DNA from 4 places in the Nocardioides maradonensis genome. Region 3 is predicted to be linked to each of the others. Evidence: riboswitches for the same ligand, from Rfam matches in the RefSeq annotation. Region 3 holds a riboswitch; each other region holds the start of a gene.
The links. A riboswitch is a leader RNA that binds a small molecule or an ion and turns the genes downstream of it on or off. The one in region 3 is predicted to bind cobalamin.
Positions count from the first base shown of each region.

Region 1: it holds a riboswitch for cobalamin, as region 3 does, so the genes downstream of both, cobN (cobaltochelatase subunit CobN) here and ACYVAQ_RS18850 (prenyltransferase/squalene oxidase repeat-containing protein) in region 3, are expected to answer to the same signal.
Region 2: it holds a riboswitch for cobalamin, as region 3 does, so the genes downstream of both, ACYVAQ_RS10045 (nitrite reductase) here and ACYVAQ_RS18850 (prenyltransferase/squalene oxidase repeat-containing protein) in region 3, are expected to answer to the same signal.
Region 4: it holds a riboswitch for cobalamin, as region 3 does, so the genes downstream of both, ACYVAQ_RS10010 (VWA domain-containing protein) here and ACYVAQ_RS18850 (prenyltransferase/squalene oxidase repeat-containing protein) in region 3, are expected to answer to the same signal.

Region 1 is NZ_BAAHAZ010000007.1:76,576-78,766, forward strand. Features, by position in the region: gene ACYVAQ_RS09945 (sulfurtransferase) at 1-623, shown strand, start outside; gene ACYVAQ_RS09950 (nitroreductase family deazaflavin-dependent oxidoreductase) at 633-1,019, shown strand; cobalamin riboswitch at 996-1,132, shown strand; gene cobN (cobaltochelatase subunit CobN) at 1,169-2,191, shown strand, end outside.
Region 2 is NZ_BAAHAZ010000007.1:97,569-99,759, forward strand. Features, by position in the region: gene ACYVAQ_RS10040 (precorrin-8X methylmutase) at 1-570, opposite strand, end outside; gene ACYVAQ_RS10045 (nitrite reductase) at 567-1,391, opposite strand; cobalamin riboswitch at 1,446-1,577, opposite strand; gene ACYVAQ_RS10050 (AMP-binding protein) at 1,739-2,191, opposite strand, start outside.
Region 3 is NZ_BAAHAZ010000018.1:6,329-8,519, forward strand. Features, by position in the region: gene ACYVAQ_RS18845 (hypothetical protein) at 1-27, opposite strand, end outside; gene ACYVAQ_RS18850 (prenyltransferase/squalene oxidase repeat-containing protein) at 33-1,142, opposite strand; cobalamin riboswitch at 1,217-1,337, opposite strand; gene ACYVAQ_RS18855 (hypothetical protein) at 1,711-2,191, shown strand, end outside.
Region 4 is NZ_BAAHAZ010000007.1:91,329-93,519, reverse strand. Features, by position in the region: gene cbiE (precorrin-6y C5,15-methyltransferase (decarboxylating) subunit CbiE) at 1-722, opposite strand, end outside; cobalamin riboswitch at 736-862, shown strand; gene ACYVAQ_RS10010 (VWA domain-containing protein) at 892-2,191, shown strand, end outside.

The sequences.
Region 1 (2,191 bases), on a different contig from region 3:
AGGGGCGGCACCCGCTGCCGTCGATCGAGAGCCTGCAGGCGAGCGCGCGGCGGTGGGGCATCGACGACGGCGACACCGTGGTCGTCTACGACGCCACCGGCAACACCGCGGCCGCGCGGGCGTGGTGGCTGCTGCGATGGGCGGGCGTGGCCGACGTACGGCTCCTCGACGGCGGGCTGGGCGCGTGGACCGGCCCGCTCGCGACCGTCGAGGAGAGGCCCGAGGCGGGCGACGTCACCCTGAGCCCCGGGCACCTGCCGACGATCGGGCTCGCCGACATCCCGGCGTACGACGGACAGCTGGTCGACGCCCGCGCCCCGGAGCGCTTCCGCGGGGACACCGAGCCGATCGACCCGAAGGCCGGTCACATCCCCGGAGCCCTCAACGCGCCCACCAGCGAGAACCTCGCGCCGGACGGCACCTTCCTGCCGGCCGACGAGCTGCGCCTGCTCTTCGAGAAGGCCGGCATCGATCCCGACCGGCCGGTGGCGGCGTACTGCGGCTCGGGCGTCACGGCCGCCCACGAGGTCGCGGCGCTGGCCATCGCCGGCATCGACGCGGCGCTCTACCCGGGCTCGTGGTCGCAGTGGAGCAACCACGACCTACCGGTCGAGACGGCGTAGCGTCGAGGCATGCACGCGCCGCGCGCCCTGGCGAGGTTCAACCGCCACGTGACCAACCCGATCCAGCGCCGCTGGGCGGGGACGATCCCGTACTACGGGATCATCGAGCACACCGGCCGGAAGTCGGGTCGCGCGTACCGGACCCCGGTCCTGACCTTCCGCCAGGGCGACCGGGTGGCGTTCATCGTCGGCTACGGACTGGAGTCCGACTGGATGCGCAACCTGCAGGCAGCCGGCGGGGGCGGGCTGGAGCACCGGCGCCACCACTACCGGCTCTCCGACCTCGAGCTGGTGCGCGGCCCGGAAGGCCTCAGCCACCTGCCGCTCCCCCTCCGCGTGCTGGGCCGGGTCGTCGGCATCGAGGCGGTCCTGACCGCCACCATCACCCCTGGGTAGGCTGCGAGTGCTCGCGGTGCAGGAACCCGGTGCGAGTCCGGGGCGGTTCCGCCACTGTGTTCCACTCTTCCGGGAGCGGACAGCCAGACACTGACCCGGGCGAATCCGACCGCTAGACGGGGCGAGAACCCCGGAGGAGGACCGCGCTCGTGCGCCTGGCTCTGCTGTCCACGTCCGACACCGACCTGCTGTCCGCGCGCGCGTCCGGCGCCGACTGGGTGTGGGGCAACCCCGCCCGCCTCGACGGTACGGCGCTCGACGCGCTGGTCGCCGACGCCGACCTCGTCGTCATGCGACTGCTCGGCTCCCCCGACGACCTGTGGCCCGGACTCGCCTCCGTGGGCGTGCCGGTCGTGGTGCTCGGCGGCGAGCAGACACCCAGCGCGGAGCTGATGGAGCGCTCCACGGTGCCGATGGGCGTCGCGGCCGAGGCGCACCGCTACCTCGCCGAGGGCGGGCCGGCCAACCTCGGCCAGCTGCACGCCTTCCTCTCCGACACGGTGCTGCTCACCGGCGAGGGGTTCGCGGAGCCGGCGGCGATCCCTGCGTGGGGCTTCGCGGCTCGCCGTGGTTTCGATACGCCGCTCGCTGGCGCTCGCGGCTACTCAACCAACGACAAGGCACGCGCGTCGCTCGCTGGCGCTCGCGACGGCGCAGCGCTGCCGCGCGTCGGCGTGCTCTACTACCGGGCCCACGAGGCCAGCGGGAACACGGACTTCGCCCACGCCCTCGCGGATGCGATCGACGCGACCGGTGAGGCCGTCGGCGTACCGATCTTCGCGGGGTCGCTCCGCGCCGCTCCCGACGACCTCTACGAGGCGCTCGGCACCCTCGACGCCCTCGTCGTGACGGTGCTCGCCGCGGGCGGCTCGACGCCGGCCACGGCGAGCGCGGGCGGCGACGACGAGGCCTGGGACGTCGAGCGGATGGCCGCGCTGGACATCCCGGTCCTTCAGGGCCTGTGCCTCACCTCGAGCCGCGCGGAGTGGGAGGAGTCCGACGACGGTGTCAGCCCGCTGGACTACGCCACCCAGATCGCGATCCCGGAGTTCGACGGGCGGATCAGCGCCGCGCCGTTCTCGTTCAAGGAGCTCGACGACCAGGGCCTCCCGCGCTACGTCGCCGACCCCGAGCGCTGCGCGAGGGTGGCCGGCATCGCGGTCAACCACGCC
Region 2 (2,191 bases), on a different contig from region 3:
GTCGATACCGTGCTCGTCCGCGAAGCCGATGAGCGCCTCCTTGGACTCGGCCGCACCGATGAAGCCGACCGGGCACCCGACGATGGCGGCCGGCCGCGGGCCGCCGTCGAGGATCATCTCGAGCAGGTGGAACAGCGCGGTCGGCGCGTTGCCGATGGCCACGACCGCGCCCTCGAGTCGGGGCTCCCACAGCGAGACCGCGGCGGCGGTGCGGGTCGTCGCCCACTCCTTCGCCAGCCCGGGCACCGCGGGGTCGTTGAGCAGGCAGAGCACGTCGTTGTCCCGGGGCAGCCGCGCCCGCGTCACGCCGGTCGCGACCATCGTCGCGTCGCACAGGATCGGCGCGCCCGCCTCGAGCGCCCCGCGCGCGGCCGCCATCAGGCCCGGGTGGACGACGAGGTCCTGGGCCAGGTCGACCTGCCCGCTGCCGTGGATCATCCGCACGGCCAGCTTCTCGGCGTCGGCCGGCACCGCGGACAGGTCGGCCTCGCGGCGGATCGTCGCGAAGGAGTCGACGTAGATCGCGGGGCCCGCGTCGACGTACGGGTAGCGACGGGTGGGCCGGTTCATCGGATCTCCTCGGTCAGGGCGGGAAGCAGCAGGCCACGCCACGGCGTGACGACGAGTGGTCCGTCGGGCAGCGCCTCGACGGCGGCGCGGTCCAGGCCCTCGTCCGGTACGGCGAGGTGCCGCTCGTCGTACGGGAGCGGCCCGGAGGGCGCGGGCACCCGGGGGTCCGGCTCGACGGGTGCGGTCAGCGGCTCGGCGAGCTCGCGGACGTGCCACGGCGCGGTCGGACCGCTCCCCCGGGCCCGCACGAAGTCGACCGCGAGGCCGGCCAGCCGGGCCGCCGCCTCCTCCAGCCTTACGACGTCCCCCCACCCGTCACCGACGCGCAGCTGCGCCTCGGTGTCGGACAGCACCACCAGACCCAGGTCGCACGACCGCTCCACCAGGTCGCCGCTGCCGTCGTCGAGCACGAACAGGAAGCGCGCGGACAGCCCGGCCAGCACGGGATCCGCGCACAGCCGCCGGTCGAGCTCGTCGAGCAGGGCTCCCCACCGGTGGTCGAGCCTGTCGAGACCGGGCGAGGCCAGCACGTTGCGCACGAGCTCGTGGCTGCGGGTCGGCAGCAGCCCGGTGTCCTGCAGCGCCCGCAGCGCGGCCGGGGTGAGTGCGCGGTCGAGGCCGGAGAAGCCGCGCACCTGCAGGTTGGCCCGGCCGGTGACGTGGATCCGTCCGTCGGCGTACTCCTCCGCCACCGCGACCAACGACCGCAGCGTCGCCGCGGACACCCGCCCGCCGATCAGCCGCAGCCGCACCAGCAGCCCGTCGGACGCCGGCCACGGGCGCAGCGCACCGGGGCACAGATCGGCTCGGGTCCGACTCACTGGAGACCTTTTCTGGCCAGGGCCCGTTCGCGGGGCTCACGTCGACCACGCGGCGGTCGCCGCGAGGTGCCAGCAGGTGTTCGGACTCGGGAAGACTCCCTCACCGTTGCGCGTCAGTCCCGGACTTCCACCGGGTTCCCCAACTAGCCGTCACAGGGTAACGCCGCGCGCGCCTCAGCCTGACATCGGTCTTGCCGCCAGACCGAGGCGGGACCTACGGAAGGCAACGGCGAGCGCGGCAGCGCGGCGCCGCCGGCGCTGAGCCGGGGTTCCGCCACAACCGAGCGGAGCGAGGGCGTGGGTGAACCCCGGGATGCGCCGATCAGCGGCGACGCGCTCGCGCCCAACTAGTTCACCTGCCTGTCGCGGCCGTCCCAATACGGCGCCCGCAGCTTGAACTTCTGCAGCTTGCCGGTCGCCGTGCGGGCCAGCTCCTCGCGGAACTCCACCGTGGTGGGGGCCTTGTAGCGGGCCAGCCGCTCCTTGCAGTACTCGATGACGTCGGCCTCGGTCAGCGTCGACCCCGGCGCCACGACGACGAGCGCCTTGATGGTCTCGCCCCACTTGTCGTCGGGGACGCCGATGACGGCGACCTCGTTGACCTCGGGGTGGCTGAAGATGACGTCCTCGACCTCGATCGAGGAGACGTTCTCGCCGCCGGTGATGATGACGTCCTTCTTGCGGTCGGCGATGGTCAGGTAGCCGTCGTCGCCGATCGTGCCGCCGTCACCGGTGTGGAACCAGCCGTCGCCGAGCGCCTTGTCGGTCTCGTCGGGCCGCTCCCAGTAGCCGTCGAGCAC
Region 3 (2,191 bases):
GCCCGCTGCCGCGATCGGTCGCCGCACCGCTGTCACTTCTCGGTCGGGCAGGCCGCTGCCGGAGCAGACGCGGGGACGGACAACAGCGCGGGCAGCGCCTGGGCCGACGCGAGCCGCCAAGTGAAGGCGGTCTTCGCCGTGATGCCAGAGGCAGCGGCACCGGTCAAGGTGGCGTCGTCGTACGCGATGGCACCGGCGGCATCCGACAGCTTGCCGGCACAGCCCGACGGGACCTGGTGGGCGCGGACCCACGTCGCCGCGGACGCGGCCTCGGCGTCCATGCCTGCGAGCCGCAGCGCCGCGGCTGACAGACCGGTGCTGTCGGCGTTCGGGCCGCTCTGGCCGCCACCTATGTTGGCCACGAAGGAGCCGTCCTTGCCCTGGACGCTCGTCAGCCACCCCGCAGCGTGCTGCAGGGCGCCGGCGAGCACCTGGTCATTCGCCGCCTTGTCCTGCAGGAGCACCACAGCGAGCGCCGTGGTGTCCACCGAGGCCGGGTCACCGGCGTGGCAGCCCTGCACGGGCGCATTCGGCTTGGCGAAGTCCTGACGGAAGTAGCCGGCTGAGCACTGCTGATCCAGCAGGAACTTCTCCGCGGCGGGAGCTTTCTTCGAGCGCGCATTGAGCAGGCCCCGCACAGCCCAGATCTCGCCGAACACGTTCGCGTAGTCGCCGTAGGAGCTGACATCGGCGATGCGACCGGTCGGCGCCGTGAGCGACTCCATCTGCTTGACGAGGTCCAGGCCGCCGAACGACCGAGGGTCGGCGCCGGTATCCGTGGCGAAGGACAGCAGCTTCGCCGTCGCGCCGGAGTACTCGTCCTTGCCAGGGCGGCTGTACGCCTTGGCGCCCGTGGCGAGCGCGGCCCCGACCTGCGCCAGGGCGGGCGACTGCGGATCGACGTCCCGCAGCGCGTAGGCGAGCTCGACGGTGGTGGAATCGTCGTTCGACTTGTACTGGTGGTTGACCAGGACGCCGTTCTCAAGCTGCCCGGCCAGCCAGGTAGCGCCGTCCGTCGCAGCTTGCGGCACCGTCGTGTCGGACGGGGTGTCGCCAGAGCCGGCGGCGCCACAGGCCGTGAACGTGAGCGCGATGACTGCCGAGCTGGCGGCGCCGGCCCACCGACGTACGGACAGCGACATGTGGATCCTTCCCGCTGTTGTCAGCGGGCCGCGGCTCGGGGCCGCCCGACCCGCTGCTTTCCACGACAGCGTTGGTGTCAGGACGTCCCGTGCCAGGTGCTCCGGCTCGCCGTGTCCCCCGATGAACACGGCCCACGGTTGCGGGTCAGCGCCGGACTCGGACCGGCTTCCCCCACCACGGGCGTGATGAATGATGACCTGAGGGTAACCCGGGGTCCGGGGTGGGCCCCAACCGTGCTCGGGACTTCGGGGCTGGCCAAGGGCGGCCGCACCGTAGCCGCCCGGCACCCCGCCTCAAGGATGCTCGCTGCGCTCGCCCCGCTACGCGGCGCTTCGCGTCCTTGACCCGGGGTCCCGACCGGGCGGCAGGACGGCGCGGAGTCGGCACGGGCTTCGCCCGCGCCGCCGCTTCGCGGCCGCCCCCTCGTCGTTGGTTGAGTAGCTGCGAGCGCCAGCGAGCGGCGTATCGAAACCAACCCACACTCGCCGCTCGAAATGTGACGGGTTATCCACCTACCTCACAGGCTTATCCACTTGTCTAGAACACCTGTACGACTACAATAGACCCATGATCTCGGGCGATCACCACCACATCCTCACCGCCGCCAGCGGTGCCGTGGACGCCCGCCTCCAAGCCGACGTGGACGAGCTCCTCGCCGCCCTCGCGTGGGCCGATCTGCACACCGACGAACCCGAGCCGCGACCCGGCGGCGACCACCTTGTCGGCCTGGGCGGGGACGGGACACCACGGGTGTCCGAGCTCTGCTGGGCCGAGCTCGCGATCGCCCGCCGCGCCGGCGTGATCGCCACCCGCAACCTCGCCGCGGATGCGTTGGACCTGCGCCACCGACTGCCGCTCCTCTTCGAGGACGTCCAAGCGTTGAAGACCCCCGTCTGGGTCGCCCGCAAGATCACCGCCATGACCCGACCCCTCACCCCCGAGGGCGCGGCGCTGGTCGACACCGCGGTCGCCGCCGCGTGGCAGCTCCCTCCCGGCAAGCTCCTCCAGGTCGCCGAGGCCAAGACCATCGAAGCCGACCTCGACGCCC
Region 4 (2,191 bases), on a different contig from region 3:
GAGGCACGGAGGTCGCGCTTGGTCAGCTGGCCGTCGTGCTCGAAGGCGTCGTCCGGAAGACCTGCGGTCCAGCCGTGGGCGCGCGGTCCCGCGCACGCGACCGCCACGACGTTGAGGCGGGGGAAGGGGCCGGCGAGGGTGGCGGCGGTCGCGCTCGTGGTGGTCTCCGCGTCCGAGCCGAGGTCACCGAGGACGGTGACGCTGGAGGCGCCGAACCTGGCCTCGACGAGGAGCTCGGCGATCTCCGCCGGCGTGTTCTCGTCGGAGGAGAGCACCAGGATCCGGCGGCCGGGGGCGAGCTCGCGGGCCACGAGGGCCACGTCCCGGCCGACGACGCTGACCACCGCGCAGGACTCCGCGGGCCAGCCCATCGCGGCCCGGGCGAGGGCGACCGAGGAGATCGCCGGCTCGATGGTCACGCTGCCGGGCGGGAGCAGGCCGAGCAGCGTCGTACCGATGCCGGAGACGAGGGGATCGCCCGAGGCGAGGGCGACCACCGGTCCGTCGTCGAGCGAGGCGAGCAGCGCGGGGAGCCCGTCCCGCAGCGGCGACGGCCACGGAACGCGGCGTCCGATGACCTCGGCGGGCAGCAGGTTCAGGTGGCGCGGACCGCCCAGGACGACCGCTGCGGCGCGGACCCGGGCGCGGGTCGCCGGGCTCAGCCCGTCCCAGCCGTCGGCGCCGATCCCGATCACGTGGAGGGAGGGCGTGGCGGCGGACATGGGCAGTGACGCTATCGTGGCCGCGGCACGAGGTGCCCCGAGGGTTTCGACCTGACGGGAGAATCTGGGAAGCCGGTGGAACTCCGGCACAGGCCCGCTGCGGTGACAGTCCGAAGACCGGCCTCGCGCCCGACCATGTCAACGATGGCGAAGCGAGCGGGAGCCTCACATGCCACTGCACTACCCCTTTTCGGCCATCGTCGGCTGCGCGGCCGACGACCTCGACGACATGGGCCTCGCGCTGGTGCTGACGACGATCAGCCCGGAGATCGGCGGCGTCCTGGTCCGCGGCGAGAAGGGGACGGCGAAGTCGACGAGCGTGCGGGCGCTCGGCGCGCTGTTCCCCCCGCTCGTCGAGCTGCCCATCGGCGCGACCGAGGACCGGGTGATCGGCTCGATCCAGCTGGAGTCCGCCCTGACCGAGGGACGGATCCAGGTCGAGCAGGGGCTCCTGGCCCGCGCCCACGGGGGCCTGCTGTACGTCGACGAGGTCAACCTGCTGCACGACCACCTGGTCGACCTGCTGCTCGACGCCGCCGCGATGGGTCGGGTGACGGTCGAGCGCGACGGCATCTCGGTCGAGCACGACGCGCGGTTCGTGCTGATCGGCACCATGAACCCCGAGGAGGGCGAGCTGCGCCCGCAGCTGCTCGACCGGTTCGGCCTCACGGTCGAGGTGGCCGCGCCGCGTGACCCCGGGCTGCGCGTCGACGTGGTCCGCCGCCGGATGGCGTACGACGCCGACCCCGAGGTGTTCGCCGCCGGGTACGCCGCCGCCGAGGCCGCCTTCACCGAGCGGGTCGAGCACGCGCGCGAGCGGGTGGCGAAGGTGCTGCTCGGCGATGCGGCGCTGCTCAAGATCGCCGAGATCTGCGCGGCGTTCGAGGTCGACGGGCTGCGTGCCGACATCGTCACCGCCCGCACCGCCGTCGCCCACGCGGCGTGGGCCGGCCGCGACGAGGTGACGCGCGCGGACATCCGGCGGGCCGCGCTGCTGGCCCTCCCGCACCGGCGTCGACGCAACCCGTTCGACGCTCCGGGGCTGGACGAGGACCTGCTCGACCAGCTGCTCGGCGACGAGGAGCTGCCGCCGGAGCCAACCGACGAGCCCGACGCGAGCGAAGCGAGCGAGGGCGAGTCGGAGGGCAATGCGAGCGAAGCGAGCGAGCAGTCCGAGCGCGAGCCGAGCGAAGCGAGCCAGGGCGAGGCCCCCGAGGCGCCGGCCACGGGGAGTGCAGCGAGCCAGGAGACCACCGCCGCCACCGGCACGCCGTACCGACCGAAGCTGCTCAAGGTGGCCGGTCTCGGCGCCGGCCAGGCGGGCCGGCGCAGCCGCGCGATCGCGACCAGCGGACGCCGGGTCGGGGCACGACCCGGCGGCGACGGCTCGCTGCACCTGGTCGAGACCCTGAAGGCCGCGGCGGCCCGCGGCACGCGCGTCCTGGAGCCGCGCGACCTGCGCGTCGCCG